Regions from separate parts of the Rhizobacter sp. P5_A1 genome, predicted to be linked through region 2. Evidence: riboswitches for the same ligand, from Rfam matches in the RefSeq annotation. Region 2 holds a riboswitch; the other holds the start of a gene.
The links. Region 2 has a riboswitch for S-adenosylhomocysteine ahead of ahcY (adenosylhomocysteinase). Riboswitches for the same ligand answer to the same signal wherever they lie in the genome.
Positions count from the first base shown of each region.

Region 1 (5,095 bases), on a different contig from region 2:
GACAGGCCTTCGAGGTCGGCCGAGGTGTAGGCGGCGACGGTCTTGCCGTCGGCGCCGGTCAACGCCGTACCGTCGAGGTTCAGCTTGTACTGGCCGACCGTGAACAGCTGCGTGATCTCGCGCGCGAAGTTCAGGTCGGGCACGCGGCCGGTCTCCGGATTTTCCTTCTGGTTCTTCAGGTGCGACAGGTAGACGCCCATCATCGGGTGCAGCGCGACCGTCTCGAGCAGATCGCGGAAGTTGCCGAACGCGTTCTCGCCCAGCATGTCGTAGTACGACGCGACACCGCGCGGCTGGCTGCGCAAGGTCGCGTCGGTGAACGAGACGACGAAGATCTGCGACAGCGCGAACGCGGCGCGCTGACGCAGCTGGTCGTCGCCGGCGATCGCCTGGCTCCAGTACGAGTCGAAGAAGTTGGTCTGGCTGATGCTGCCGCCGGTGGCGGCCAGGTCGGCGGCGGCCTGGTTCATGTAGAGACGGTGGTACGACTGCGGCTTGGCGAACTGCTCGTCGATCCACGTCGCGTAGTTCATCGTCGACAGGCGCGTGATCTCGGCGCTGGTCGGGCCGTAGGTGGCCTGCGTCAGAAAGCGCGCCGCCGCGGCCGGCGCGTTCGACGGGCCCGCGGCCGCCGGGCTGCTGATGCTGGCGTCGGCCTCGGCCGTGCTGCTGCCGCTGCCGCCGCCGCACGCGGCGAGGAACAGCCCCAACGCGACGACGGCCGCAGCGCGCGTGAAGCGCGCCGGTGCCGACCGGGTCGCGACGCCCGCCCCGGTTTCTGACTCTCGGACTTCTTGCACTGGAATCCCCCTGATTGATCGCCCCTCTGTCGGGTGCGAAAGCACGCAGTGCGCGTGCCCGGGGGGAACCGGCTGCGGATCGTCAGTCCGCGATCAACGGCGTGTGAAAGTTGGCATCTCGCTTCGCCGCGCGCGGCGCCGCGCCGACGCTTTGCGCAAACTTTGCGAACGAATGCTTCCGCTCGTAAGCAAACGCTTCAAGAAGCACGGCGCGGCCCGCGCGCGTTTCAGAGCAGGGCCGACAGCGAGCGCCGCACGATGTCGGCATCGAGCGCGCTGCGTTGCGCCCAGTCGGCGAGCTGGTCCTCGCCGATCTTGCCGACGTTGAAGTAGGCCGCGTCTGGGTGCGCGAGGTAGAAGCCGCTGACGCTCGCCGCCGGCGTCATCGCGAGGCTCTCCGTCAGGCCCATGCCGATGTCGGCGCAAGCTAGTACCCGGAACATCTCGGCCTTCACGGTGTGATCGGGACAGGCCGGGTAGCCGGGCGCCGGGCGGATGCCCGAGTACTTCTCGGCAATCAGCTCGGCGTTGCTCAGCTGCTCGTCGGGCGCGTAACCCCAGAACTCGGTGCGCACGCGCTGGTGCAGGCGCTCGGCGAAGGCCTCGGCCAGGCGGTCCGCCAGCGCCTTGAACATGATCGAACTGTAGTCGTCGAGGTCGTCCAGGAACTGCTTGTCCTTCTTCTCGGAGCCGATACCGGAGGTCACCGCGAACAGCCCGATGTGGTCGGCCACGCCGGACGCCTTCGGCGCGATGAAGTCGGCCAGGCAGCGGTTCGGGCGCATCACCCCATCGACCACCGGCCGCACGCTCTGCATGCGCAGGCCGCGCCAGGTCATCAGCACGCGCTCGCGCGACTCGTCGGTGTAGATCTCGATGTCGTCGTCGTTCACCGTGTTCGCCGGGTACAGGCCGATCACGCCGTTCGCGGTCAGCCAGCGGCCCTCGATCGCGCGGCGCAGCAGACGTTGGCCATCGCTGAGCACGCGGCGCGCCGATTCACCGACGATCTCGTCGTTCAGGATCGCCGGGTACGCACCGGCCAGGTCCCAGGTCTGGAAGAACGGGCCCCAGTCGATGCAGGCGGCGATCTCGGCCAGGTCCTGGTTGCGGAACACGCGACGGCCGATGAACTTCGGCTGGACCGGCGCGAACGATGACCAGGCCATCGGCGTCTTGTTCGCGCGCGCCTGCGCCAGGGTCACCAGCGGCGTCGCCTTCTTGTTCGCATGCTGCTCGCGCACGCGCACGTAATCGGCGTTCAGCTCGGTGATGTACGCGGCGGCGCGCTCGTCGCTGAGCAGGTCGCTGCAGACGCTGACCGATCGGCTCGCGTCGGGCACGTAGACGACCGGGCCCTCGTAGTGCGGCGAGATCTTCACCGCGGTGTGCACGCGGCTCGTCGTCGCGCCGCCGATCAGCAGCGGAATCTTCTTGATGCGGAAGTAGTCGTCGCGCTGCATCTCGCCGGCGACGTGCTGCATCTCCTCCAGGCTCGGCGTGATCAGGCCGGAGAGGCCGATGATGTCGGCGCCCTCGACCTTGGCGCGCGCCAGGATGTCCTGGCACGCCACCATCACGCCCATGTTGACGACCTCGAAGTTGTTGCACTGGAGCACGACGGTGACGATGTTCTTGCCGATGTCGTGCACGTCGCCCTTGACGGTCGCGATCACGATCTTGCCCTTCGCCTTGGCTTCGCCGCCGGCCTCGATCATCGCGGCCTTCTCGGCCTCGATGTAGGGCAGCAGGTGCGCGACCGCCTGCTTCATCACGCGTGCGCTCTTGACGACCTGCGGCAGGAACATCTTGCCCTGCCCGAACAGGTCGCCGACGATGTTCATGCCGTCCATCAGCGGGCCCTCGATCACGTGCAGCGGCCGGCCGCCGGTGGCGAGCACGCGCTGGTAGACCTCTTCGGTGTCTTCGGTGATGAAGTCGTTGATGCCGTGCACCAGTGCGTGGCTCAGGCGCTCGTCGACCGGCTTCGCGCGCCACGCGAGGCGCGCGCTGTCGTCCTTCGCCATGCCCTTCGCGCTCTCGGCGATCTCGATCAGGCGCTCGCCGGAATCCTCGCGCCGGTTCAGCACCACGTCTTCGACCCGCTCGCGCAGTTCGGCATCGAGATCGTCGTAGACGCCGACCATGCCGGCGTTGACGATGCCCATGTCCATGCCGGCCTGGATCGCGTGGTACAGGAACACGGTGTGGATCGCCTCGCGCACCGGGTCGTTGCCGCGGAAGCTGAAGCTCACGTTGGAGACACCGCCGCTGACCTTCGCGCCGGGCAGGTTCTGCTTGATCCAGCGCGTCGCATTGATGAAGTCGACCGCGTAGTTGTTGTGCTCCTCGATGCCGGTGGCGATCGCGAAGATGTTCGGGTCGAAGATGATGTCCTCGGGCGGAAAGTCGACCTCGTCGACCAGGATGCGGTACGCGCGCTCGCAGATCTCGATCTTGCGCTGGTAGGTGTCGGCCTGGCCGGTCTCGTCGAACGCCATCACGACGGCCGCGGCGCCGTAGCGCCTGACGAGCTTGGCCTGGTGCCTGAACTGCGCCTCGCCCTCCTTCAGCGAAATCGAGTTGACGATGCCCTTGCCCTGGATGCACTTCAGGCCGGCCTCGATCACCTCCCATTTCGAGCTGTCGACCATGATCGGCACGCGCGCGATCTCGGGCTCGCCGGCGATCAGGTTCAGGAAGCGCACCATCGCGGCCTTGCTGTCGAGCATGGCCTCGTCCATGTTGATGTCGATGACCTGCGCACCGTTCTCGACCTGCTGGCGTGCGACGGAGAGCGCCTGCTCGAATTCGCCGTTCAGGATCATCCGCGCGAAGGCCTTCGAGCCGGTCACGTTGGTGCGCTCGCCGACGTTGACGAACAGCGCGCCTTCGCCGAGCAGTACCGGCTCGAGGCCGGAGAGTTTCATCGGAGGGACGGGGATCTTTGTGGCGTTCATCGCAGCGAAACTCGAATGAGGCCCGCGTTGCTCACCGCGGACCTGTCAGGGGGTCGGGTGAGCGCCGTTGAACCGATGCTTGGAAGGCATCGTGCCCGAGCCTGGCGGCCTGACTGCGGTTCGCAAATCAGGCTGTCGCAACGCTCCTCGGGCGAAACCGAATTGTAGTCAGGCCGCTTCGAGCTCCAGCTCGCCGAACAGCGCGCCGCGGTGCCCGCAGCGCGGCCGGTACTGGCCGACCTTCTGCGCGATCGACGCGATGTGCGCCGGCGTCGTGCCGCAGCAGCCGCCGGCGATGTTCAGGAAACCGGCCTTCGCGAACTCCTCGAGAAGACTGCCGGTGATCTCGGGCGTCTCGTCGAAGCCGGTGTCGCTCATCGGGTTCGGCAGGCCGGCGTTCGGGTAGCAGCTGACGAAGGTGTCGCCGGCGATGCGCGCGAGCTCCTCGATGTAGGGCCGCATCAGGGTCGCGCCGAGCGCGCAGTTCAGCCCGATCGCGAGCGGCCGCGCGTGGCGCACGCTGTGCCAGAACGCGCTGACCGTCTGGCCCGACAGGATGCGGCCCGACGCATCGGTCACGGTGCCGGAGATGATCACCGGCAGGCGTTCCCCCGTCTCTTCCATCAGCTCGTCGAGCGCGAAGATCGCGGCCTTCGCGTTCAGCGTGTCGAAGATCGTCTCGACCAGGAACAGGTCGCAGCCGCCTTCGAGCAGGCCGCTGGCCTGCTCGCGGTACGCGGCCTTCAGTTCGTCGAACGTGACGTTGCGCGCGGCCGGGTCGTTGACGTCGGGGCTGATGCTCGCGGTCTTCGGCGTCGGCCCGAGCGCGCCGGCGACGAAGCGCGGCTTCTCGGCACTCGTGAACCGGTCGCAGGCGGCGCGCGCGAGCTTCGCGGCGGCGACGTTCATCTCGCGGGCATAGGCGCCGAGGCCGTAGTCGTCCTGCGCGACCGTCGTCGCGCCGAAGGTGTTGGTCTCGATGATGTCGGCGCCCGCCTCGAGGTACTGCGCGTGAATCTCGCCGATGACCTCGGGCTTGCTGAGCTGCAACATGTCGTTGTTGCCCTTCAGGTCCTTCGGGTGATCCTTGAACCGCGTGCCGCGGTAGTCGGCCTCGCCCAGCTTGTAGCGCTGGATCATCGTGCCCATCGCACCGTCGAGCACGACGATGCGCTGCTTCAGGATCTCAGGCAGTTGCGCGGCACGGGTGAAGTTCGGCGTGTTCATGCCGACATTGTAGGAAAGCCCCGCGGCCGGCGCGCGGCTCAGTGCAGGAAGCCCATCCCGCGCTGCTGCCGCACCTCCGGCTTGACCCGGTGCTCGGCCTCCAGCTGC
Region 1 covers NZ_JBFUKR010000006.1:128,802-133,896, forward strand. Annotated here, with positions in the region: gene AC1DTW_RS08625 (DUF1800 domain-containing protein) at 1-800, opposite strand, end outside; gene metH (methionine synthase) at 1,028-3,730, opposite strand; S-adenosyl-L-homocysteine riboswitch at 3,813-3,915, opposite strand; gene AC1DTW_RS08635 (homocysteine S-methyltransferase family protein) at 3,929-4,987, opposite strand; gene AC1DTW_RS08640 (ATP-binding protein) at 5,026-5,095, opposite strand, start outside.
Region 1: it holds a riboswitch for S-adenosylhomocysteine, as region 2 does, so the genes downstream of both, metH (methionine synthase) here and ahcY (adenosylhomocysteinase) in region 2, are expected to answer to the same signal.

Region 2 (5,095 bases):
GTCGATGGCGTCGACTGGTACTGGCCCGCGACCGAGAAGCCGACATCGGCGCGTTGGCGGCCGGACGACGCGGTGCGTCTGTTGACGCCGTTCGACCCGGTCGTCTGGGACCGGCGCCGCTTCGAGATCCTGTGGGGCTGGGCTTACCGCTTCGAGGCCTACACGCCGGCGCCGAAACGCAAGCTCGGCTACTACGCGCTGCCGCTGCTGTGGCACGACCGGGTGATCGGCTGGGCCAACGCGAGCGTGGTCGACGGTGCGCTGGTCTGCGACTTCGGCTACAGCGCGGGCCGCGCCCCGCGCGACACCGTGTTTCGCAACGGGCTGAATGACGAGCTCGAACGCATGCACAGGTTCCTGGGTCTGGAGTGCTGAGGACGAGTCGGCGGACTGCCGAACCAAGGAGACCGCCCAGGGCGCCAACTCAGCTGATCTTCACCGGCTTCTGCCCCCAGGCGATCAGCGCGCCGAGCAGCAGCACGCCGGCCGAGCACGCGAGGCCGCCGCGCAGGCCGCCGGCGCCGTCGGCGATCCAGCCGACCAGCGTCGGCCCGACGATCTGCCCGGCCGCGAACACGATCGTGAACGCGGCGATGCCGGCCGGCCACGCGGCGGCCGGCAGGTTGTGGCGCACCAGCGCGGTCGTCGACGCAACGACCGACAGGAACACGCCGCCGAACAGCAGCCCCGATGCGAACACCGCGACCGGATGCGCGCTGAGAACCGGCAGCACGGTCGCGAGCGCGAGCAGCGCGTTCAGCAGCCGCAGCGCGCCGCCGCCGCGGTGACGCTGCAGCAGCCCGGCCCAGACGAACGACGAACCGAGCACCGCGAGGCCGAGCAGCGCGTAGAACACCGTGATCGCGGCGCTGCTCAGCCGCTGTTCGCGCAGCAGCGTGACGACGAAGGTCATGTAGCCGATGTAGCCGAGGCCGAACAGGAAGTACGCGCTCAGGCCGCAGGCGAAGCGCGCGGCGTCGAAGCGTGCCGGTACCGGTGCCGCAGCGCTCGCCGGATCGAGACCGCGCGTCGCCCACGCGGTGATCGCGGTCGCGACCAGCGCCGCGGCGCCGAGCGCGATCCAGGCCGACTGCCACGCGTGCGCCATCGGCAACGCGCTCATTGGCGGTACCAGCAGCGCCGAAATCAGGATGCCGACGCCGGTACCGCCGTAGTAGATGCCGAGCACCAGGCCGGCCGATGGGGCTTGCCGTTCGCCCGCCGGTGGCTCGCGGCTGCTCAGGCGCGCTGCGAGCAGACCGCCGGAGACGAAGGTCGCGGCACTCGCGATGCCGGTCAGCGCGCGCAGCAGGTAGAGCGCCGCGTCGCCGGTCACCGAGCCGTGCGCCGCCAGCAGCAGCGCCGAACCGACGCCGCCGGCGAGCAGCGCGCGGCGCGCGCCGAAGCGCCGCAGCCAGCCCGGCGCGAGCAGCGCGCCGACGAGGTAGCCGGCTGCGTTGACGGTGTTCATCGCACCGGCCGTGGTGTAGCTCCAGCCCAGGTCGGCGCGCATCGGCGCCAGCAGCAGCGCGTACGAGAAGCGTGCGAGACCCAGCGACACCGCCGCGGCCAGCGCGAGCGCGGCGGCGATCGCGAGGGTTGGCAGTTCATGGTGGGTTGTCGGCAAAGGCTTCGGCATTCGCGCGCAGTCTTGCACAGCGCTGCTGCCGGATGCTTCGCCCCGCGCCTGAGCGATCGTTGCCGGCTCAGCGCCGCTCGACCAGTCGATCCGCAACTTCGGCGAAGCCGGCGCCGCGCGCGGCCCGTGTCAGGTAGCGCGGCCAGACGGTCAGCGCGTCGGCAAACGCCATCAGGTTCGCGACGCCGACACTGATCGGGAAGTGGCCGAACATCAGCTGATCGTTCGTCGAGTCGCCGACATAGACCCAGCGCTCGCGCTCCGCCTGCAGATTGCGGCCGAGCAGCCGGCGCATGACCCACGCGGCCCCGCTGAGCTTGGTGTGGTCGCCGAACCAGCCGTTGATGTGGATCGAGCTGACGGTCGCGTTCATGCCTTCGGCATGCATCAATGCGACCACTGCGTCGATCTGTGCCGGCGACAGGTGCGCGAACTCGGCGTGGTCGATCGCGATGTCGGTGACGCGGCCGGCGCTGTCGCGCGCGAGCGTGCTGCGCGGCAATTCGCGCAGCACGCGCGCGGCGACCTCGCGCAGGCGCAGCGCGTTGCGCGTGCGGGTCGGCGCGTCCTGCGCGTACTCGATCGCGAGCGTTCCGGCGGCGTCGCGGAACAGCGCGACAGCGCCGTTCTCGGCGACGATCGCGTCGATCGGCCAGCCGCCTTCGTCGACGCGGCGCGCAAACGGCGCGCTCCAGCCCATCGGCCTGCCGGTGATCGCGATCACCGGCAGGCCGGCGGCGCGCAACCGCGCAAGCGCATCGAGCGCGTCGGGCGTGATCGCGCCGGCGGTCGTCAGCGTGTCGTCGATGTCGGTCAGCACGCCGATCACGCGGCGCGCGTCGCCCTCGGGCAGTTCGGCCCAGGGCCGGGGGGAAGTCACGGTCATGCCCGAGTCTTGCACAGGCTTTTCGCGTGGGCTCGGTCGCCCGACTACAATGCGGGCACTTTCCGAGGAGCGTTGCAAGGCTCGCCTGATTTGGCGCGACCCCAGGCTCGGAATGCAGATTGCAACCGCGCTCACCCGCACGATTCGTTCCTCGTGGGTGAGTTCCAACTTCCCATCGATGGCACGTGCGGGTTCCTCAATTTCTGGAGCTCGACCATGAACGCCGTTCTGAAACCCTTCTCCGATTTCGCCATTGCCGACCCGTCGCTCGCCGCCTGGGGCCGCAAGGAAATCAGGATCGCCGAAACCGAGATGCCCGGCCTGATGGCCATTCGCGAGGAGTTCGCGAAGACGCAGCCGCTCAAGGGCGCGCGCATCACCGGCAGCATCCACATGACGATCCAGACCGCCGTGCTGGTCGAGACGCTGCAGGCGCTCGGCGCGAGCGTGCGCTGGGCCTCGTGCAACATCTTCTCGACGCAGGACCACGCCGCCGCCGCACTGGCCGCGAACGGCGCCAGCGGCGTCGGCACGCCGGTGTTCGCGCACAAGGGCGAGACGCTCGCCGAGTACTGGGACTTCACGCACCGCATCTTCGAGTTCGGCGCCAAGGGTTCGGAAGGCGAAGGCCCGAACATGATCCTCGACGACGGCGGCGACGCGACGCTGCTGATGATCCTCGGCCAGCGCGCCGAGAAGGACGCGTCGGTCATCGCCAAGCCGACCAGCGAAGAGGAGACCTGCCTCTACGCCGCGATCAAGGCAAAGCTCGCCGTCGACCCGACCTGGTACACGCGCAAGGCCGCGCAGATCATCGGCGTGACCGAAGAGACGACGACCGGGGTGCACCGCCTGAAGGAGATGAGCGCGAAGGGCACGCTGCCGTTCCGCGCGATCAATGTCAACGACAGCGTCACGAAGAGCAAGTTCGACAACCTGTACGGCTGCCGCGAATCGCTGGTCGACGGCATCAAGCGCGCGACCGACGTGATGATCGCCGGCAAGGTCGCCTGCGTGGCCGGCTATGGTGACGTCGGCAAGGGTTCGGCGCAGGCATTGCGCGCCTTGAGCGCGCAGGTCTGGGTCACCGAGATCGACCCGATCAACGCGCTGCAGGCCGCCATGGAGGGCTTCAAGGTCGTCACGATGGAATACGCCGCCGACAAAGCCGACATCTTCGTCACGACGACCGGCAACAAGGGCATCATCCGCCACGAGCACATGGCCGCGATGAAGGACCAGGCGATCGTCTGCAACATCGGCCACTTCGACAACGAGATCGACATCGCGTCGCTCGAGAAGTACGAGTGGGACGAGATCAAGCCGCAGGTCGATCACATCACGTTCCCCGACGGCAAGAAGATCATCATGCTGGCCAAGGGTCGGCTGGTGAACCTGGGTTGCGGCACCGGGCACCCGAGCTTCGTGATGTCGAGCTCGTTCGCGAACCAGACGATCGCGCAGATCGAGCTCTTCACGCACAGCGACGCCTACGAGGTCGGCAAGGTCTACGTGCTGCCGAAACACCTCGACGAGAAGGTCGCGCGCCTGCACCTGAAGAAGGTCGGCGCGATGCTGACCGAGCTGACCGACGAGCAGGCCGCGTACATCGGCGTGCCCAAACAGGGCCCCTACAAGCCCGACACCTACAGGTACTGATCAGGGTGCGTGCCGACCAACTGCTGGTGCAGCGCGCACTCGCGCCGACGCGTTCGGCCGCCCAGCGGCTGATCGATGCCGGTGCGGTGCGCTGGCTCGGGCCGAAGGGCTGGGCGGTGCCGCGCAAGGCCGGCGAGGACCTGCCCGACGAATGCCGGCTCGAAATCACTGACGACGCCGAACTGCGCTTCGTCTCGCGCGGCGGCCTGAAGCTCGACGCGGCGCTCGCGCATGCGGCCATCGAGGTCGCGGGGCGCAACTGTCTCGATGTCGGCCAGAGCACCGGCGGCTTCACCGACGCGCTGCTGCAGCGCGGCGCTGCGCGCGTCGTCGGCATCGATGTCGGTCGCAGCCAGCTCAGCGCGAGCCTGGCCGCGGATGCGCGGGTGATCGGCCACGAAGGCCTGAACGCACGCGACGTGGCCGGATCGGGCTTCGAGCAGGACGAGCCGGCGCATTCGTTCGACCTCGTCGTCGCCGACCTGTCGTTCATTTCGCTGACGCTGGTGTTGCCGACGATCGCGCGCTGCATCGCGGCCGACGGTGACGCGCTGCTGCTGGTCAAGCCGCAGTTCGAGCTGCAGCCGGCCGACATCGGCAAGGGCGGGCTCGTGAAGGACGCGAGCGCCTATCCGCGGGTCGAGGCGCGCATCCGCGAGGCCTGCACCCGGCTGGGCCTGACGGTGCGCGACTATTTCGCCAGCGCCATCGACGGTGGCGACGGCAACCGCGAATTCTTCGTGTGGGCGCAACCCGCCGCACGACAAGGAAGTTGATGTGAGCAAGACGGTTCCCCCGATCAGCCTCGAGTTCTTCCCCCCGAAGACGCCCGAAGGCGTGACCAAGCTGGCCGCGGTGCGGCGCCAGCTCTATGCGCTGAAACCGCAGTTCTGCTCCGTGACCTACGGCGC
Region 2 covers NZ_JBFUKR010000003.1:327,234-332,328, forward strand. Annotated here, with positions in the region: gene AC1DTW_RS05090 (DNA glycosylase AlkZ-like family protein) at 1-375, shown strand, start outside; gene AC1DTW_RS05095 (YbfB/YjiJ family MFS transporter) at 425-1,639, opposite strand; gene AC1DTW_RS05100 (HAD-IIB family hydrolase) at 1,707-2,525, opposite strand; S-adenosyl-L-homocysteine riboswitch at 2,584-2,665, shown strand; gene ahcY (adenosylhomocysteinase) at 2,742-4,184, shown strand; gene AC1DTW_RS05110 (TlyA family RNA methyltransferase) at 4,190-4,960, shown strand; gene metF (methylenetetrahydrofolate reductase [NAD(P)H]) at 4,962-5,095, shown strand, end outside.